One region of the Pedococcus aerophilus genome, then DNA from elsewhere that is predicted to be linked to it. Evidence: predicted binding sites of a transcription regulator. Region 1 holds the regulator's gene; each other region holds the start of a gene.
What was found. The regulator LexA, encoded in region 1, represses DNA repair genes until DNA is damaged. The targets are predictions, from matches to a motif close to TCGAACANNTGTTCGA.
Positions count from the first base shown of each region.

Region 2: ABD286_RS03595 (HNH endonuclease signature motif containing protein) is a predicted target of LexA. The motif match lies at 1,238-1,253, and genes of this name have one in related genera.
Region 3: recA (recombinase RecA) is a predicted target of LexA. The motif match lies at 1,217-1,232, and genes of this name have one in related genera.

Region 1 covers NZ_BAAARN010000001.1:876,874-880,146, reverse strand. The annotation lists gene ABD286_RS04045 (FdhF/YdeP family oxidoreductase) at 1-1,256, opposite strand, end outside; gene lexA (transcriptional repressor LexA) at 1,464-2,189, opposite strand; gene ABD286_RS04035 (LysM peptidoglycan-binding domain-containing protein) at 2,429-2,848, shown strand; gene ABD286_RS04030 (CHAP domain-containing protein) at 2,897-3,273, opposite strand, start outside.
Region 2 covers NZ_BAAARN010000001.1:764,943-768,215, reverse strand. The annotation lists gene ABD286_RS03595 (HNH endonuclease signature motif containing protein) at 1-1,230, opposite strand, end outside; gene ABD286_RS03590 (cell wall-binding repeat-containing protein) at 1,353-2,453, opposite strand; gene glnA (type I glutamate--ammonia ligase) at 2,784-3,273, opposite strand, start outside.
Region 3 covers NZ_BAAARN010000004.1:224,681-227,953, forward strand. The annotation lists gene ABD286_RS15610 (ABC transporter permease) at 1-672, shown strand, start outside; gene ABD286_RS15615 (GNAT family N-acetyltransferase) at 695-1,174, shown strand; gene recA (recombinase RecA) at 1,403-2,464, shown strand; gene ABD286_RS15625 (regulatory protein RecX) at 2,498-3,145, shown strand; gene ABD286_RS15630 (YoaK family protein) at 3,183-3,273, shown strand, end outside.

The sequences.
Region 1 (3,273 bases):
CAGATCCCCATCGTGCGGTCGCCCTGCACGTTGGAGTGGCCACGGACGGGCAGCAGCCCGGCGCCCTCGCGCCCGATGTTGCCCTGGGCCAGGGCGAGGTTGACGACCTCCTTGATGGTCGCGACACCGTTGCGGTGCTGCGTCAGGCCCATCGCCCAGCAGTAGACCGTGCGGGTCGAGCCGCGGAGCATCTGCGCCGCCTCGGTGATGAGCTCGCGCGACAGGCCGGTCACCTCGATGACGTGGTCCCAGTCGACCGCCGAGACGTGCTCGCGCCACTGGTCGAACCCGGTGGAGTAGGTGTCGATGAACTCGTGGTCCAGCGCGTCCCACTCGACCAGCAGCGAGCCGATGGCCTGGAAGAGGGCCAGGTCACCGTTGACCTTGACCGGCAGGTGCAGGTCGGACAGGGCGGTCCCGTGCCCGATGACGCCGCTGGGCTTCTGGGGGTTCTTGAACCGCACCAGCCCGGCCTCGCGCAGCGGGTTGATCGAGATGATCTTCGCGCCGTTCTCCTTGGCGATCTCCAGGGCGGAGAGCATGCGCGGGTGGTTGGTGCCGGGGTTCTGCCCGGCGATGACGATGACCGAGGCGGTGTGGACGTCGTCCAGGGTGACGCTGGCCTTGCCGATGCCGATCGACTCCTGCAGCGCGATGCTCGTGGACTCGTGGCACATGTTCGAGCAGTCGGGCAGGTTGTTCGTGCCGAAGGCACGCACGAACAGCTGGTAGGCGAAGGCGGCCTCGTTGGAGGTGCGACCCGAGGTGTAGAAGGTCGCCTCGTCCGGGCTGGCCAGGGAGCGCAGCTCGGCGGCGATGAGCTCGAAGGCCTCGTCCCACTCGATGGGCTCGTAGTGCGTGGCGCCGGGGCGCTTGACCATCGGGTGGGTGATCCGGCCCTGCTGGCCGAGCCAGTACTCGGAGCGGGTGTCGAGCTCGGCGATGCTGTGCTCGGCGAAGAACTCGGGGGTGGCCCGGTCGCGGGTGGCCTCCTCGGCCACGGCCTTCGCGCCGTTCTCGCAGAACTCGGCCGCGTGGCGGTGGCCCACGTCGGGGTCCGGCCAGGCGCAGCTCATGCAGTCGAAGCCCTCGGCCTGGTTGAGCTTGAGCAGGGTCTGCGCGGTGCGCTTGATCCCCATGTGGTCGATGGCCCGCTTCATCGAGACCGCCACCGCCGTGGGTCCTGCTGCGTGGTCCTTCTGGCCCTTGACCCTCAGGTCTGCCTCGGAGTAGTCGCCTTCGTCGTGCTTGGCCATCGTCGAACCTCGCTGTCGTGGTGCCGGGCCGCCCGAACTGCCCCGGGCCGCACCTTTCGTGTCGAACGTACCCACTGCCGCGCCGGACCAACCACTCGGAGCCCGTCGGAGGTGGGTGTCACGCACGGAGTGCGGTGAGAACCACTCGGAGGTCGCCACGGGGGTCGGTCCGTGGCGACCTCCGAGGGAGATCGGGGTGGGAAGGTCTCAGACGCGGCGCAGGACCGCGGTGACCTTGCCCAGGATCGTCGCGTGGTCGCCGTCGATGGGCTCGAACGCGTCGTTGTGCGGCATCAGCCACACCTTGCCGTCCTTGCGCTTGAACGTCTTGACCGTCGCCTCGTTGTCGAGCATGGCCGCGACGATGTCGCCGTTGTCGGCGGTCGGCTGCTGGCGCACGACGACCCAGTCGCCGTCGCAGATCGCGGCGTCGATCATCGACTCACCGACGACCTGCAGGAGGAAGAGCTGTCCCTCGCCGACGATCTGGCGCGGCAGCGGGAAGACGTCCTCGACGGTCTCCTCGGCGAGGATCGGCACACCGGCGGCGATCCGCCCCAGGACCGGGACGTAGGAGGCCTCCGGGCGACGGTCGTTCATGCCCGTCTCGTCGAACACCGCGGTCTCGTCCTCGACGCTCGCGCCGCCGCGGTAGCCGCGCATGTCGGCCGTCGAGTCGGGGGAGACGACCTCGATCGCCCGGGGGCGGTTGGGGTCGCGGCGCAGGAAGCCCTTGCGCTCCAACGTCGAGAGCTGGTGGGCCACCGAGCTCGGGGAGGTGAGGCCCACGGCCTCGCCGATCTCGCGCAGGCTCGGCGGGTACCCGCGGCGGTCGACCGAGTTGCGGATGACCTCGAGGACCCGTCGCTGGCGGACGGTGAGACCGTCGCCCCGATCGCGGTCGGGGAGCTCCTTGACGTTGTCCTCGCTCATGCCGGTTCCTCGTTTCCGCAGGTCAGGTGGCGTCTGCCGGTGCTGATCAATGACTGCTGGGTCGTGTGACAGGGGTGACTGTCAGTGGCCTCTGATGTGCTTGAGGCATGGACACAGCGTATGGCGTTCGAACGCCAGTACCAAACATGTGTTCGAGGCGTGTCTTGCTCGGTTCGAACAAGCGTGCTAGAAATCAACCAAGAGGCACTTCGTACAACCGTTCGAAGAGCGTCGACCAGATGACCACCACGGAGGACCAGATGAGTGCAGCAGTTGCTTGGGACATCGCCCCCGCACCCGTGCGTATGCCGGTTCGGCCGGTGCGCCCGCAGCTCGTCTCGGTGCCCACGGGTGAGGACGTCGTCATCCGTCCCGCCGCCCCGTTGCGGCTTACCCGCGCCGGACGCCTGGCCGTCACGATGACCGTCGTGGTCGTCGGCGTGGTGCTGGCGATCAGCCTGCTGTCGGGCGGTGCGTCGGCAGTGGTCATCGACCACTCCACGACGGTGCAGGCCGGCCAGACCCTCTCCGAGGTCGCGGCGACGCAGCTGCCGCAGCTGCCGATCAACGAGGCCGTCGCGCAGATCCAGATCGCCAACGACCTGGCCGGGTCCGACGTGCACGCCGGTCAGACGCTGCTCATCCCCGCCGCCGGCTGAGCCCGACACGGCGGGACGTGACCGCCGAGCGAGTCGGCACTCCTGCTCTCAGGACCCGATCACGATGTTCGGGAGCACCCTGACGGCCTTGATGTGCCGGTACCGCAGGGCTCCGGTCGTGGTGGCGTTCTTCAGCGCGACGTGGTCCACCAGCACCGGCGGAGAGAGCTCGGTGATGGGCAGGGTCGTCGAGTAGTAGGCGACGCCACCCTTCATCCGGTACTTCACACCCTTGGTGGTCGTGAGCATCGTCGTGTCGGCCGGCTGCGCGCGCATGCGGTTGTAGGCACCCCCGCTGCCGGCCTTGTCGATGGCCACCTGGTCGACGGTCGTGTACCCCTTGGTGCCCCCGACATTGGCCCACGCGGAGACGAAGATGGGTGCGCCGCCGGCCATGCGGTAGACCTCGCCGCGCTGGGCGCCCC
Region 2 (3,273 bases), 110 kb from region 1:
GTGCTTGGTGCACAAGCTGATCTGGTTGGTGGTGTCGGTGGCACCGCCATCGGCCCAGGGGTGCAGGTGGTGGATCTCGACGAAGCCGGTGTTGGTGGTGGGGCAGCCGGGGAACCGGCAGCCTCGGTCGCGGTCGAGGACCAGGCGTCGGGAGCGTTCGGGCAGGATCCGCATCGACCGCCCGACCGAGACCGGTCGCCCTTGGGTTTCCCAGACGGGTTGGACCACGCCATCCGACACGAACCGCCCGAGCAGTCGCTTCGGGATCGCGTGCCCGCCGGTGGCCCAGGCACCGTTGGTGTCCAGGTGCAGGTACACCCGGTAGTGCGCCGCCCGTGATGTCGAGGTGATCGAGGCCAGGGAACGGTTGGCCATCTCCTCGAGCGCGTCGGCATACGTCGGCAACCCGGCGTGCGGGTCCTGGCTGTGGCCCAGCCCTGCGCCCGACTCGGCGCCATCGGCACGGCCATCGCTGGCGGCATCGCTCCCGGCTTCGCCAGATGCGGCCGTGTCGCGGCGGCGGGTGAACAACGCGTCCTTGGCCTCCTTGACGGCTTGTTCGACCAGCGCGCCGATGGTGGCTGGGGCGGAGTAGCGCAGCTGGAATCGACCATCAGCGTCATACGACATCGACAGGTCCGGCCTGGCACAAGCCCGATCCTCCGCCGCCGACGCACGGGCCGCCTCGTGGTCGGCCTGCACCTGCGCGCGAGCGTCTGGCGTGGCGGACGCTTCTGGTTCGGTGATAGTCGCTTCTGCTTCGGGGGCGGTCGAGGCTGGGACAGGGTCGGCGGGGAAGGCGTGCATCCGGACCGCACGGCGTAGCTGGGGCACGGTCGCTTCGCGCGCGAATCGGGTCAGTGACTTCTGGTGACTCGCGGGCACGTTGCGGGCCAGGACCGCGACCTGGTCCAGGGACAGCTCACCGGCAGACAGTGCAGTCCCGGCATCGGTCAGCTCGGTGCGGCGCCGTGCGACGGCGACGATGTCGGCGGCGTGGGCAGGGGCCAATCCGGCCCGGACGACGAGGTAGTGCTCGGGGGACTTGAACCCGCCCTCACCCCAGTGACCGCCGGTCATGACCTCGTCGATGATGTCGACCAGCTCGGCCTGCGCACGGTTCAACCGTCCTGCAACGGCGGCGGTCCGGTCCCACAGGTCCCGGTTCCGCACACCCCAGCTGCCCGGCGCAAGTGCGTCGGGGACGGTGCTAAGGGGAGCGGTCGACATACCCCAATCGTACAGGTGTTCGAACGATGACGAAAGAGTTGTCCACACCCGAACGTGGTGAATTCACCTACAGCTGAACATGATTCGTCGCGGGAGGTCCTGCAGCAGAGCGGGCACGAAGGCTATGGCGCGCCAGGCAGGTCTTCACAGGCGATGAGGTCGCCGTCCCTGTCCAGACGGAAGACGTCTCCATACGCGGGGTAGTACCGGTCGAAGACGGCCTGGGCCTCGGGCCACGTCGAGAAGTCGCCGCAGTCGTAGTCCACGGACGGCGGTGACGGCGGTGTGGGCGGGGGCGGGGGCGGTGTGGGTGCTACCGGCGTGCTTCCGCAGACGGTCCCGCTGGTCGTGACGACTCCAGTGCCGCCGACGAAGACACGCAGGCTCGGGCTGAGGGATGCGGATGCCGACGCCGTGGGGCTCGGCATGCAGGACTTCGAGGTCAGCAACAGGGGGGCCTTGTTCACCGCTGCGGACGGGGTCGCGGAGAGCCCGTCAGGGAACGACGTTCCGGAGGCATCGAAGACGGTTCGTGAACCGTTGGGCCACACCGCCTTCGCAACGGAGGCCGCTGTCGCATACCGATCCGCCCCGCTGTAGCGGGTGATCCTCGCACTGGGGACGGCGGCTTGGATCTGGCTCTGGACGCGGCTGGATACTGCGCCGTTGCCTCCAAGGATCTTCACCGCACTGGGCTGCAGGCGTGTCAGTTCGGCGCGGGTCGCCGCCGGCAAGGAGGTCGCGGACGTGAGCAGCATGGGGGCGGCCTGCTTGGCGGCCGCAGGTCCGCCAGCAAGGGCGTCGGCGAAACCCAGTCCTGAGGCGATGTACACCGTCGAGGCGCTGGTGAAGATGGCCTTGGAGGTATTTGCAGCCGTTGCATAACGATCGGCGCCACCGATGCGCTGCGTGGGGGCGATCCCGTTGAGAGCTACAGCAGTGGCGCCCGAGACTGCACCGGTGCCGCCGAGGATGTAGATCTTCGAGGGTCGTAGCCGCTTGAGCTCGTTCGATGTGGCCCCGCTCAAGCGGGAGCTCGACGTCAGCAGGAGGGGGCCGACCTGCTTCGCCGCTGCGGCGCCCCCCGCGAGGGCGTCAGGAAAGTTCTGCCCCGAGGCGACGAAGACGGCGCCCTGCGGAGAAGTGAACGACTTCGCCGACACCGCTGCCGATGTCGCGTACCGATCGGCTCCTGCAATTCGTTGTGTCCCCGTGGATGTCATCGGGGTCGGCGCCGCCGTCGCCAACGCTGTAGACAAACACAGCAGGGGTGCCGTAGCGCAGGCAGCCACCAGCAACCTCGAAGTCTTCACGGTCAGCCCCTCGTGTCACCGACCCCGGGTCGCTGATCGACCACGCAGCAATCGGTTCGTGCCGAGTATGGGGCGCAGGTGCGTGAGATGAAGCCATTTCGTCGCAAACGCCCACACAGTGGGATTCGTCATCGGTTGGCATCGGTCGCACCCCTTGCCCTACAACGAGCCCCGGCCAGGGAATCCCTGGCCGGGGCTCGTCCTCCCACAACTGAGCCGGGAGGAAGTTGGCAAGCTCGACTAGATGTCGAAGTACATCTCGAACTCGTGCGGGTGCGGGCGGAAACGGATCGGGTCGACCTCGTTCTTGCGCTTCCACTCGATCCAGGTCTCGATGAGGTCCTTGGTGAACACGTCACCCTCGAGCAGGAACTCGTGGTCGGCCTCCAGCGCATCCAGCACGGCCGGCAGCGAACCGGGGACCTGCTCGATGGCGTCGTGCTCCTCGGGCGGGAGCTCGTAGAGGTCCTTGTCCACCGGCTCCGGGGGCTCGATGCGGTTCTTGATGCCGTCGAGGCCGGCCATCAGCATCGCGGAGAACGCGAGGTACGGGTTGGCCGACGGGTCCGGCACGCGGAACTCGACGCGCTTGGCCTTCGGGTTGTCACCGGTGATCGGGATGCGGATGCAGGCCGAGCGGTTACGGGCCGAGTAGACCAGGTTGACCGGGGCCTCGTAGCCGGGGACCAGGCGGTGGTAGGAGTTCACCGTCGGGTTGGTGAAGGCGAGC
Region 3 (3,273 bases), on a different contig from region 1:
TTCTACCTGTTCTCCCTCGGCATCGGGATCGGCGCGCTCGTGCGGACCGTGACCACCGACTCCGGCCTGACGGTGACCTACCTCCAGTTCGTCGCCCCAGCCCTGCTGGCGGCCTCGGCGATGAACGGCGCGGTCATGGACTCGACGTTCAACGTCTTCTTCAAGCTCAAGTACGCCAAGCTCTACGACGCCGTCCTCGCGACCCCGATGGGACCGCGCGACGTCGCCGTCGGGGAGATCAGCTGGTCCCTGATCCGCGGTGGCCTGTACTCGGCCGCCTTCCTCGTCATCGCGCTGCTGGCCGGGGCGGTCCGGTCGTGGTGGGCCCTGCTGGCCCTGCCGGCGGCGGTGTTCATCGGGTTCGCGTTCGCGGCGGTCGGGATGTTCGCGACGACGTTCATGCGTTCCTGGGTGGACTTCGACTACATCACCCTGGCGATCCAGCCGATGTTCTTGTTCTCGGCGACGTTCTTCCCCCTGGCCACCTACCCCGACGCCCTCCAGTGGGTGGTCCGGGCGACACCGCTCTACCACGGTGTCGCCCTCGAGCGGGCGCTGATGATCGGGGACGTCGGCTGGGGCGTGCTCGCCCACGTCGGGTACCTGCTCGTGCTCGGGGTGCTCGGCGTCGTCGGAGCCTCGCGACGGCTGGAGCGGCTGCTGCTGTCCTGACGAGGACGCCTAGCATCGCCGCATGGACGAGACCGTGGACCTGGCACCGGACACCGTGCACTCGGCACCCTTCGCCGACCTCGACCCGGTGACGGCCTACCGCCTGTGGGCGCTGCGCTCCGACGTCTTCGTCGTCGAGCAGGACTGCCCCTACCTCGACCTCGACGGCCGCGACCTCGCGCCCGGCACCAGGCACGTCTGGATCGAGCGGGGCGGCGGGCCCGTGGCGACCCTGCGGGTGCTCGACGACCCCGAGGCCGACGGCGGCGCGCTGCGGATCGGGCGAGTGGCCACCGCGCGAGCCTGGCGGGGCCGTGGCCTCGCCGCCCGCCTCATGGCTTCCGTGCTCGAGGGCGTGGAGGAGCGGGACGTGGTGCTGGACGCGCAGTCCCACCTCGTCGACTGGTATGCCGCCTTCGGTTTCGTCCCGAGCGGTCGGGGGTTCGTCGAGGACGGCATCCCGCACACCCCGATGCGCCGGGTCGGCGTGACGGCGTCCTGATCTGCGGGAGTGGCGGCGTGTCGCGCGTGCCGGTACCGAACTTCGAACAGATGTTCGGTATGTTCCTCCACAGGTGGAACCCCGCAGGACCACCGTCCACAGGCCGCAGATCGGTCCGGGACGGCTGTCGGTGGCGACACCTAGCGTCTGACCCGACAGCAGATGACAGCGCCCGGGTCGAAGGCAGGCGCGCCCGACTCGACATGGAAAGAAGAAACTGTGGCCAAGATGTCCGGTGGCAACACCGCAACAGGTGACCAGAAGGCGAAGTCGCTCGACTCCGTCATGGGGCAGATCGAGAAGAACTTCGGCAAGGGCGCGGTCATGCGTCTCGGCGACGACGTCCGTCCGCCCATCGACGTCATCCCCACGGGGTCCATCGCGCTGGACGTGGCCCTGGGCATCGGGGGCCTGCCGCGCGGTCGGGTCGTGGAGATCTACGGTCCGGAGTCCTCCGGCAAGACCACGGTCGCCCTCCACGCGGTGGCCAGCGCCCAGCGGGCGGGTGGCATCGCGGCGTTCATCGACGCCGAGCACGCCCTCGACCCCGACTACGCGAAGCGGCTCGGCGTCGACACCGACGCCCTGCTCGTCAGCCAGCCCGACACCGGTGAGCAGGCGCTCGAGATCGCGGACATGCTGATCCGTTCGGGTGCCATCGACATCATCGTCATCGACTCCGTCGCAGCGCTCGTGCCGCGCGCCGAGATCGAGGGCGAGATGGGTGACAGCCACGTGGGCCTCCAGGCCCGCCTCATGTCCCAGGCGCTGCGCAAGCTCACCGGTGCCCTCAACTCGACCGGCACGACCGCGATCTTCATCAACCAGCTGCGCGAGAAGATCGGCGTCATGTTCGGATCGCCCGAGACGACGACCGGTGGCAAGGCGCTGAAGTTCTACGCCTCGGTCCGCCTCGACGTCCGTCGCATCGAGACGCTCAAGGACGGCAGCGAGCCCGTCGGCAACCGCACCCGCGTCAAGGTCGTCAAGAACAAGGTGGCCCCGCCGTTCAAGCAGGCCGAGTTCGACATCCTCTACGGGCAGGGCATCTCCCGTGAGGGTGGCCTGATCGACATGGGTGTCGAGCACGGCTTCGTCCGCAAGGCCGGCGCCTGGTACACCTACGAGGGCGACCAGCTCGGCCAGGGCAAGGAGAACGCCCGCCAGTTCCTCAAGGACAACCCCGACCTCGGCAACGAGATCGAGAAGAAGGTCAAGGAGAAGCTCGGCATCGGGCCGCAGGTCGACAAGCCTGCCGACGCGATCCCCGAGGTCCCGGTCGAGTTCTGAGCCACGGCTCGCCGACCGACGGACTGAACGCGCATGACAGATCGACACGCTGCGGCAAGGGCTGCCCTCGAGGCCGCCCTTGCCGCAGCGGGCTCCGGTCAGGCCGCCCCGCAGCCGGGCCGTCGTTCTCGCCGCTCCAAGGCCTGGCAACCCATCCCGGGCGATCCCGAGAGCGACCTGCAGCACCGCGACGCCGAGCCCGACGCCCACGACGTCGCGCGCCAGATCGTGCTGCGACAGCTGGCGATGGCTCCGAGGAGCCGCAAGCAGCTGCGCGACAAGCTCGCGCAGCGCGAGTGCCCCGACGACGTCGCCGAAGCGGTGCTCGACCGGATGACCGAGGTGGGGCTCATCGACGACGAGGCGTTCGCGGGGATGCTCGTGCGGTCCCAGCAGGCAGGCCGCGGGCTGGCCAAGCGCGCCCTGGCCCGGGAGCTCCGGACCAAGGGCGTCGACGACGAGCTGGCCCGGGCGACCCTCGACGCCATCGACCCGAATGCCGAACGCGACCAGGCCGAGCGCCTCGTCGCCAAGAAGCTGAGGTCGATGCACGGCCTGGAGGTCCTCGTCCAGAAGCGGCGCCTCGCCGGGATGCTGGCCCGCAAGGGGTACCCCGCAGACCTGGCGATGGCTGTCATCCGGGACGCCCTCGCCCAGGCGCAGGAGCACCAGCGCGACTGACGCGGGCCAGTTCCTGACGGTCACCTAGGCTGCGGGCGTGGCACCCACCCCGCAGGTCCCTCCAGCGCAGACCACTGCGGGCAGAGGGGTCCGGGCCCGGATCGGCCGCTACCTCCTCGACGTGGAAG